DNA from 4 places in the Paenibacillus sp. FSL W7-1088 genome. Region 1 is predicted to be linked to each of the others. Evidence: riboswitches for the same ligand, from Rfam matches in the RefSeq annotation. Region 1 holds a riboswitch; each other region holds the start of a gene.
What was found. A riboswitch is a leader RNA that binds a small molecule or an ion and turns the genes downstream of it on or off. The one in region 1 is predicted to bind cyclic di-AMP.
Positions count from the first base shown of each region.

Region 2: it holds a riboswitch for cyclic di-AMP, as region 1 does, so the genes downstream of both, MKY42_RS00150 (3D domain-containing protein) here and MKY42_RS10965 (C40 family peptidase) in region 1, are expected to answer to the same signal.
Region 3: it holds a riboswitch for cyclic di-AMP, as region 1 does, so the genes downstream of both, MKY42_RS00535 (C40 family peptidase) here and MKY42_RS10965 (C40 family peptidase) in region 1, are expected to answer to the same signal.
Region 4: it holds a riboswitch for cyclic di-AMP, as region 1 does, so the genes downstream of both, MKY42_RS19340 (3D domain-containing protein) here and MKY42_RS10965 (C40 family peptidase) in region 1, are expected to answer to the same signal.

Region 1 is NZ_CP150216.1:2,361,638-2,363,840, reverse strand. Features, by position in the region: gene pelA (pectate lyase) at 1-513, opposite strand, end outside; cyclic di-AMP (ydaO/yuaA leader) riboswitch at 924-1,055, shown strand; gene MKY42_RS10965 (C40 family peptidase) at 1,061-1,525, shown strand; gene MKY42_RS10960 (carboxymuconolactone decarboxylase family protein) at 1,631-1,960, opposite strand; gene MKY42_RS10955 (hypothetical protein) at 2,079-2,203, opposite strand, start outside.
Region 2 is NZ_CP150216.1:32,711-34,913, forward strand. Features, by position in the region: gene MKY42_RS00145 (TatD family hydrolase) at 1-73, shown strand, start outside; cyclic di-AMP (ydaO/yuaA leader) riboswitch at 315-568, shown strand; gene MKY42_RS00150 (3D domain-containing protein) at 842-2,026, shown strand; gene rnmV (ribonuclease M5) at 2,182-2,203, shown strand, end outside.
Region 3 is NZ_CP150216.1:110,002-112,204, reverse strand. Features, by position in the region: gene MKY42_RS00540 (hypothetical protein) at 1-745, shown strand, start outside; cyclic di-AMP (ydaO/yuaA leader) riboswitch at 998-1,135, shown strand; gene MKY42_RS00535 (C40 family peptidase) at 1,139-1,609, shown strand; gene MKY42_RS00530 (GNAT family N-acetyltransferase) at 2,010-2,203, shown strand, end outside.
Region 4 is NZ_CP150216.1:4,324,635-4,326,837, reverse strand. Features, by position in the region: gene MKY42_RS19350 (ABC transporter substrate-binding protein/permease) at 1-109, shown strand, start outside; gene MKY42_RS19345 (amino acid ABC transporter ATP-binding protein) at 96-818, shown strand; cyclic di-AMP (ydaO/yuaA leader) riboswitch at 1,105-1,301, shown strand; gene MKY42_RS19340 (3D domain-containing protein) at 1,304-1,972, shown strand; gene MKY42_RS19335 (polysaccharide deacetylase family protein) at 2,107-2,203, opposite strand, start outside.

The DNA of each region.
Region 1 (2,203 bases):
GGCAACTGATTTTTTACTACGATCTGCAAGAGAGCTGTCGATGAATGAGAAATCTCCTTTACGTGCACCTACTTCATCCAGCATGTACATGACATTAATCATGGCATCGTCGTTGAAGGTGATGTGCTTGTGATAACCGGAGCTTTGGTATACCTGTGGCCAACCCCCATTGGAGTACTGCATATTCAGCAAAAAGTTGATTCCTTTGATGGCAGCAGCCGAATAACGCGGATCATTCGTCTTTTTGAATTCCTTGGCTAACCTTCTAATTTCTGAGTATGTAGCTTTGTTATCAATCGTAGATTTGGCCCACTCACCACTTGTTTCTTTGTAATCCTTCTTCCATCCCCCGTCTGGATGTTGATTCTTCAAAATGTCCGAGATACTTGCTGTCGTTCCAGAGGCGTCTGCAGCAGAGACCTTAGCAGCAGGCTGAAATACCATTCCGACAACGGAGAAAACCATTGTACATGCCATAACCAAAGATGCAAACCTTGTTTTTGCCTTCAACATAGATTAGAAACACTCCTCAATTCATTTTCTGCAAACTGTTCCCCTGCTAATCTATCCCCCTTATATTTGTTTTATAATCAAACTATTTCTTTTAATCCAATAAATGGAATGCACAAAAAGAATTCTATGCAAAAAGATGAATTTTGTCAATATTTGCAACAACATGTAACAAATTCTTTGGACAACCTATAATTATCGTCTAATTGGATGTGAGAAAGCCAATAAATTGTCCAATTTCTCTCCTTCTGAAACAGTAGTTACTTTTTTGTCATTTATTAGAACCCATCATTCGAGTTATTTCTACATAAAAAGCGATAATTCCGTTAACATTGAGATGATAAGAAGGGTTCAAGATCGGTTTGACATTTTCGCATTTATGCAATATAGTTTCAAAAGGTTACAAAAACTTAATTATTCATTTGCCGAGTTTCATGTTTGAAAACGGGGGAACCATTTTGGGTGAATTATTCTTATACATAGGAAATATAGGGAACCTTCTACCGAACCCTTAGCTAACTCCGTAGGCATCGAAGGGAGAACAACAATTTTGAAAAAGCTTATCATTTCTATTTTTGGAGCAGCAGTTCTATTTACATCCGGTGCAGCAAGCACAGAGGCAAGCAGTATTAACACCGTCGTTAACAACATGACAGGCATTCCTTACAAATGGGGCGGCACGACACTCGCCGGGTTTGATTGCTCTGGATTTATGAGATATATTTTCAACAAATATAGCATTGAATTACCACGTACTTCCCAGCAGCAAGCGAAGGCCGGAACACCGGTATCCAAAGCTAATCTGCGTACAGGTGACCTGGTATTCTTTAATACGATGGGCAATGGCATTTCTCATACAGGAGTATATATCGGGGGCGGACAGTTCGCTCATGCTTCCAGCAGTAAGGGTGTCAGCATCACCCAATTATCCAATCCATATTTCAATGATCGTTATGTAACAGCACGCCGGGTAACAGGTCAGTTTATGTATAACAAAATGCTGGGCAAAATATAAGTTTGATTGGAAATAGCGCAAAGAGGAGGCTCCGGGTGAATCCGGGACCTCCTCTTTGTTTTGGGGCTTTTGTTTACAAATCCGCTGTGCTGTAGACTTCTATACTTAATGTAGAGCCTTCTGTACTCTCATTGCACCTTGAGACAACGCATGGCCTCCGCCTACGGCTCCAGCCACAGCAACCGTCTCCATAATCTCCTGATCGGTCGCTCCTTTGGCACGCGCCTCTTCCACATGGTAAAACGTACATACCTCATTGTTTGCAAACAAACCAATGCCCAGTGCAATCAGCTGTTTGGTCTTGGCATCAATTTCCCCAGCCTGAAAACATTCTCCAGTGAACTCATGATAAGACTTCACCACAGCTGGCAGCACGTCGCTTAATTCACCAATCTGATCTTTATAGGCATGAACCTTATCATTCATCAATGTCATGGTTACCGCACATCCTCTCGGCTGATATGTTACAAGCTCTCACTGTACCTATCTTTTCACCCGAGAGGTGCAATTATGCCAAAACACCCATGGTAAATGAACCTAAAAAACGCATGTCCTATTCTTCGAGCGGACTCTTACGTGGCTCGCTGAACAACTGATACTGATAATTCCGGTCCAGCTTGACCACACGACGATTCTGACGGCGAATGAGCACCTGCTCCCCGTCCCAGGCAACCACAA
Region 2 (2,203 bases), 2.3 Mb from region 1:
TAAAGGCATTTCGGTAGAGGAAATTGCAGCAATAACGACCAAAAATGCCATGGAACGATTTGGGATTCGTTAAAATATCGAGCAAAACGGGTGAAAAAGTGAGTTAGGCGGAGTTAATTTGCTTTTTGATCCAAATAAATCAAGAATATTACAATATTTTAACCAAATATTTAGAAAAACGTACTTGAACAACGCTTTACAACATGCATAGAAACAGGATATCATCTTTTCAGTGAATTGTTGTGCGGAAAATTGGACAGATGTTCGGGGGATGAACAAAGGGACACTTTCCGATGAAACAACATTACTTTCATGAATCAGTCTCGCTGAGTCTCCGTTAACGGAGAGCGGGGGAACCAATAAGGCTTAAACATCGGTGTTTTCAGCCGATGCGCAAAATGCGCTGACCCAAAAGCAGCGTATAAATCTGCGAAGCCATATTTGATTTCTTCTTTGGGTCTCGGGGTGAATTCAAGGGCGTCCGCCATGAGCGGATGACCGGAGATAGGGCGGCTCTCTTTCGCCCGAACCCGACAGCTAACCTCGCAAGCGGAAAAAGAGAGGCAACCTCGTGCATGAATTTCCGATATTCAGAATCATTCGGAAGCCACGAAAGAGTTCCTCTTAAACTCTTTCTTTGGCTTTTTTGTTTTTGAATAAAAGAAATACGGTCATCATACGGTAAGTATTCAGGAGGATGACATCATGTTGCGAAGATTGATTCATGGTGCAGAACCGGATTATGTTGGTCCGATCTGTGTTCTGTAGAAAATTTGGTATAGTCGCGTCAAAGACATCATGCATTACTTTAGACGGCGAGGCTATGAAGGAGGACGGAGAAGTGGGCACATTCCAACCAGAAGAGACCCATGAGTCACGATCATCCAGTAAGTCTTTCGCGTTGCGGTGGAAGCATGAGAACTTGCGTCAAATGGCATTGATCGCGATTTTCTCAATTGCGCTTACAATCATGATCTTGTTAGTCGTTTACGGTCAGGCCGGGAAACAAATTTCACTGGTTATTGATGGCAAAGCTCAAGCGGTAGAGACTCGTACAGGAATGCTTCAGGAAATGCTGGAGGAGCAGTCAATCACAGTCAGCCCTCACGATCAGGTATCCATGCCCTTGAATGGGGCGATCACAGATGGAGACCGCATCGTTATTGAGCGGGCCGTTCCAGTTAATATTACGGCAGACGGAGACACCAAGACTCTGTATACAACCGATTCATCGGTAAAAGATGCGATTAAAAAATCAGGTATTCAGATTGCAAGTGAAGACAAAGTGTATCCGGCGCTTGGAACCACTATTGAAGCGGATATGAAAATCCGTGTAGTGCGTGTAACAAAGCGTACGGTGGACGTGGAACAGCCGATTGCTTACAAAGTGATCAAAACGGCTGACCCTAGCTTGTACAAAGGCGACAATCGTGTCGTTGTGAGCGGTAAAGAAGGCACACTTGTACAGCATATTGAAAAGGTGTTCCAGGATGGAGAATTGGTCTCCAAAAAAATGGTGGGCAAATCGGTCGCAACGAATCGCGTTGATAAAGTGATCGCCGTTGGTACCAAAGCCAAACCTGTTGTGAAAGAGCCAGTGATTCAGACGGTATCGGCGCAGACTTCCACGACAAAAACAGCAACAACAACGAACTCGAAGAAAACCGCTGCCTCGGGCAGCAAAGTAATTACCGTCTCAGGCAGTTCTTTTAAATATTCTAAAGTGTTGAAAAATGTATCCATGACGGCATACTCTTCTGAAGAGCCCGGTATCGGCACAAAAACGGCATCAGGTACTCGGGTAACCGAGGGACGTACCATTGCGGTTGATCCCAAAGTCATTCCAATTGGCTGGTGGGTATATATCGAGGGCCTTGGCTTCCGTCGTGCGGAAGACACAGGTGGTGCCATTAAAGGCAACAAAATTGATGTGTATTATGATAGTGTGAAGCATGCCCTGAACTTCGGACGGAAGAAAGGCAAGACGGTATATGTGATTGGTCCGGTGAAGCCGGAAGCGAACTAAAATCGTTTTACTTTGAAATGGGAATGCTATAAAATATAAGCATGAATGATTCATGCGGAATATGCGGCGGAGGGGTCTGAATTCAGTCTCCCCCGCCGTTTGGCAGAGAAGAGGATACTCCTCTTCTTTTTGCGTTAGAAAGGAAGAAATGGAACATGATAAAAGAAGTGATCGTGG
Region 3 (2,203 bases), 2.3 Mb from region 1:
TTATCGAATGGTTCAGTCAGCTGTGGTCCCGCTGCTCCTGCGTTATCCTGACCCTGATGTAGGGGAACTCAGTACAATTTTATTCAAAATGGAGAGCCAACTCGGCCTGACAACGAATCCGGAGGTCCATCGCTATTTATGGATTTTAGGGGCTATGCTGCTGCTACGGATGCTGATTAGCCCTCTCATTCAGGCAGGGCTGCTCTACTCGCTCCAGCATTATAATCATTCGGAAGAGCGCATTCCATTCATTCGTGGCATCAAAAATTTGTGGAAACCGATGCTGTTGCTTTACACCATTCGTACCCTTTTGCTGCTGCTGCCTGCTTATTGGCTCGCACCAAAGCTCTATTCTATCTTTATGGAAGGTTTTCATTCCCTCCATCTGCTCTTGCCTGGTATTCCCTATGTTGCTGGTTGGATTGTATACGGGTGGGTTATCCATCATATCCTGCTCTACATGCAGTTTGGTATCTCAGCTCCTGATGGGGAAGGCGGAGCGCGTGGTACGTTTCAAGCTCTATGGATTGCACTACGCCAGGTCATCACTCTGATCGGCATCGCTGTCATGCTGGGCGGCCTTCATCTGCTGGTCTTTGGTGCCTTTACTTCAGCTTCATGGTTACTAACGGGTTTAACTGGTCTTATACTACAACAGACGTATCCACTTGCCCGGTGCTTGCTAAGCCTATGGAAAATATGCGCCCATTTCCGGTTATGGCAGTCCAATTCGATCAAGGATTAACGTGCACGGTTAAAAATGGTTACCATCTCTATGTAAAGTTGTTTTCATCAAAAGCCTTTAAACAAGCAAACCTCGACCTTTCCCCGTCAAAGGTCGAGGTTTTTTTTGCTAATTTTGTTGTTAAACGTTGCCAAAGTGATATACCTCTGTTACAATAATCGCAGTGAGTTTTTAGTAACAACTTTGTAATCTTTACCTTCATATTTGTAACTACTTAAAATTTAATCGTCATTTCTTGATTTCGCAGGTGCATAACTAGCATAGCCAAATTCCTAGCACCTGGGAAGCGGGGGAACCAGTTATGGGTGAATTGATCTTGCAACAGAGGGATCATAGGGGACCTTCAACCGAATCCTTAAGCTAACCTCGCAGGCATTGGAAGGGGTATATCTCTTGTTTAAAAAGAAATTAACCGCAGCTGTACTTAGCCTCACATTTGCATTATCGCTTGGAGCAGGCAGCGCATTCGCAGATTCAAAAATGGACCAAGTCATTGATTCAGCAATGGGAACTACATACAAAAGCGGAGGAACAACGCTTAACGGCTTTGACTGCTCTGGGTTCACAAGTTATGTATTCGACAAGCTGGGTATTGATCTGGCTCGCCAATCGAGTTCACAATTCGACATGGGTGATTCGGTATCCCGTATGGAAATGAGACCAGGTGATCTGGTATTCTTCAATACAACGGGTAAAGGGGTCTCGCACGTAGGGATCTTTGTAGGGGATGGAAAGTTTGCACACTCCTCTTCTTCCAAAGGAGTTACCATCAGCGAATTAAGTGAAAGCTACTGGGCTAACCGCTATGTTGGCGCTAAACGCATTATGAGCACGGACGCATATGAGACATTGGCCATCGACTAGGGACAAGCTGAGCAACGTCATGCTGGAACAATAAAACTACTGTAACGAAGCATAATAGAACCGTCTGGTACATTCTCCGCAGGAATGGATCCGGCGGTTTTTTTGTGCTTCGTTTCCTTCAAAGCATTCGGGATAGCGATCAAACCTAAGTTTAAGTTTTTTAGAGCTATTTTCATTGCTTCGTCCGTGCTCTTATCATGTTTTTACCCATCCTACTATAATATAAACGAAATTACCGGAACTTTTGTTTCACTTTTTTTTCTAAAACGAGGACTTGCCAAATGAACGCCTCTTTTGTAGAGTGAAAACAAGCTTAGATATGGAATGACATATGGATATAGATATGGACAAATCAAAATCATTATCGCTTGTTCACAATGAGAGGAGCGTGCAGTTTTGTATGGATGAAGCCCCTGTGACGTTTCACGTTGTGCCCATGCAAGAAGAACATGCGGAGCTCATCTGCGATTGGCAGTATGACCCGCCTTATAATATTTATAGCTGGCTGCCCTGGGAGCAAATGAAAGCACTTGAAGTAGAATTCGGCGATCCCCAGCTACGGAAGGAACAATATGCGGTGGTGCTGGGAGAGGA
Region 4 (2,203 bases), 2.0 Mb from region 1:
GATGAATCCATTCCTGATTGCGGCAGCCATCTACTTTGTGCTGACGTTCATTTTGTCCAAACTGCTGGGTCGACTGGAAAGGAAGTTGGGTGCAAGTGATAGACGTTAGACAATTATATAAATCCTATGATAAGAACGAAGTGCTTAAAGGCATTAACGTAACGATTGGCAAAGGCGAGGTTGTCGTGGTCATCGGTCCGTCCGGATCGGGGAAAAGTACCTTTTTGCGTTGTCTGAACTTACTGGAGAAACCTACTTCCGGTGAGATTAACTTTGAGGGAGTTTCGATCACTGACCCGAAACACAACATTAATGCAACTCGTGAAAAAATGGGGATGGTATTCCAGCATTTCAATCTGTTTCCGCACAAAACGGTGCAGCAGAACATTACGATTGCTCCCATTAAAGTGAAGAAACAGCCTGCACATGAAGCGGAACAAATCTGTGCAGATTTGCTCAAGACGGTGGGCCTCTCTGACAAAAAAGACGCCTATCCAAATCAGCTGTCCGGTGGACAGAAACAACGGATAGCTATTGCAAGAGCGCTCGCGATGCAGCCGCATGTCATGCTCTTTGACGAGCCAACGTCTGCACTGGACCCTGAAATGGTGGGTGAAGTCCTGGATGTTATGAAGCGGCTTGCAGAGGGCGGCATGACCATGGTTATTGTGACGCATGAGATGGGCTTCGCACGCGAAGTGGGTGACCGCATCCTGTTTATGGATGGCGGGGTAATTGTAGAAGAAGGAACGCCTGCTGAAGTGTTCGGTGAGCCCAAGCATGCACGTACACGTGACTTCCTTGCTAAAGTGCTCTAATACATCCAAGTTATTCAGGATGAAGATCAGGATGAAATTGCAAAATCTATACTTTGGATGAGAATTTCATCCCCTCATACATCCCTGTCGACGACCCGTCGGCAGGGATTGTTTTGTTATGTAAGGAAACGCACGGATTAACATAAAAAGTAACGTTTCTGTCATCAGCGATATAAGCTCAAATAGACATTTTTTTGAAAAAAACCGCTTAGATTCAGCCATGATGTTGAAGTGAATTAGACAGATGGTAACATTTACTACGACTCTTGGTTACAAAATTGTGATATATTTGTTCCTGCCGAAACTTCCGGAGTTGGGAGTGCGGGGGATGTAACGATGCAGAGTGTGCTTGGGGAAGAATCATTTGCACACGGCTTGGGGTGAATTAGGGCTACATAAATTCTTAATGTAATTGAACCTATAGGGTGGTTTCCTCCATCCGAATCCGACAACTAACTTCGCAGGCATAATGAGGGAGGAAGACCATGATTAACAAGAAACGTATAGCCAAAACAGCAACAGCTTTGCTGACAGCAGCAATGCTCATTCAGGCCGTTCCGGCTCACGCTGATTCAGTTCATGTGGCCAAAGAGGGGGATACCTTCTATACCTTATCCAAACAATACGGAGTTGGACTTAACGCTCTTATCAAAGCTAACAATGACATTTCAGCTTACAACATTTATGGTGGTTTGAAAATTACGATTCCTGGAAAAACAACGTACACAGCTTCTGCTGCAGAAGCTAAAACGGAGGCTAAAACGATCACTACTGCAAGTCTTGACGTTAATGCAGATAGTAAAGTTGTACAAGCCTGGGGAAAAACGTTTGATTACAGCAAAGCGGTCGATGTCAAAGCAACAGCATACTCCGCGGACGCTTCCGAAAATGGAGGATGGGGTGCTGTGGACTACTTCGGTAACCCGCTCGAATTGGGAACCATTGCAGTAGACCCAAGTATTATTCCATTGGGAACTAAGGTACTGGTAACAGGTCATACACACCCAGGACTGCCAAAACAGGCATTTGTCGCTACGGCTCGTGATGTGGGCAGCGCCATTAAAGGCCATAAGATCGATATCTTTATTCCTGGCAGCAAACAATCCGTGAGCACATTTGGTATTCAGGATGTTGAACTTTACATTTTGAAATAAAAATCAAAGCGTAGCTGCACATCATCATATGTGATTCCAACTAAATCTAAATTAAACAGTAAAGGGTGTCCCTTAATCACGAGAATGTGATTGAAGGGCACCCTTTTGAATATCCGACTTCTGGATTCTTTGACCTATTTGCCCTTTGGCAGTTCTAGCATTTCGTCCAAAGTCACCAGCTCGTACCCGCGGTTACGCAATTCCTCGATAACTTCAGGCAACGCCTCGATG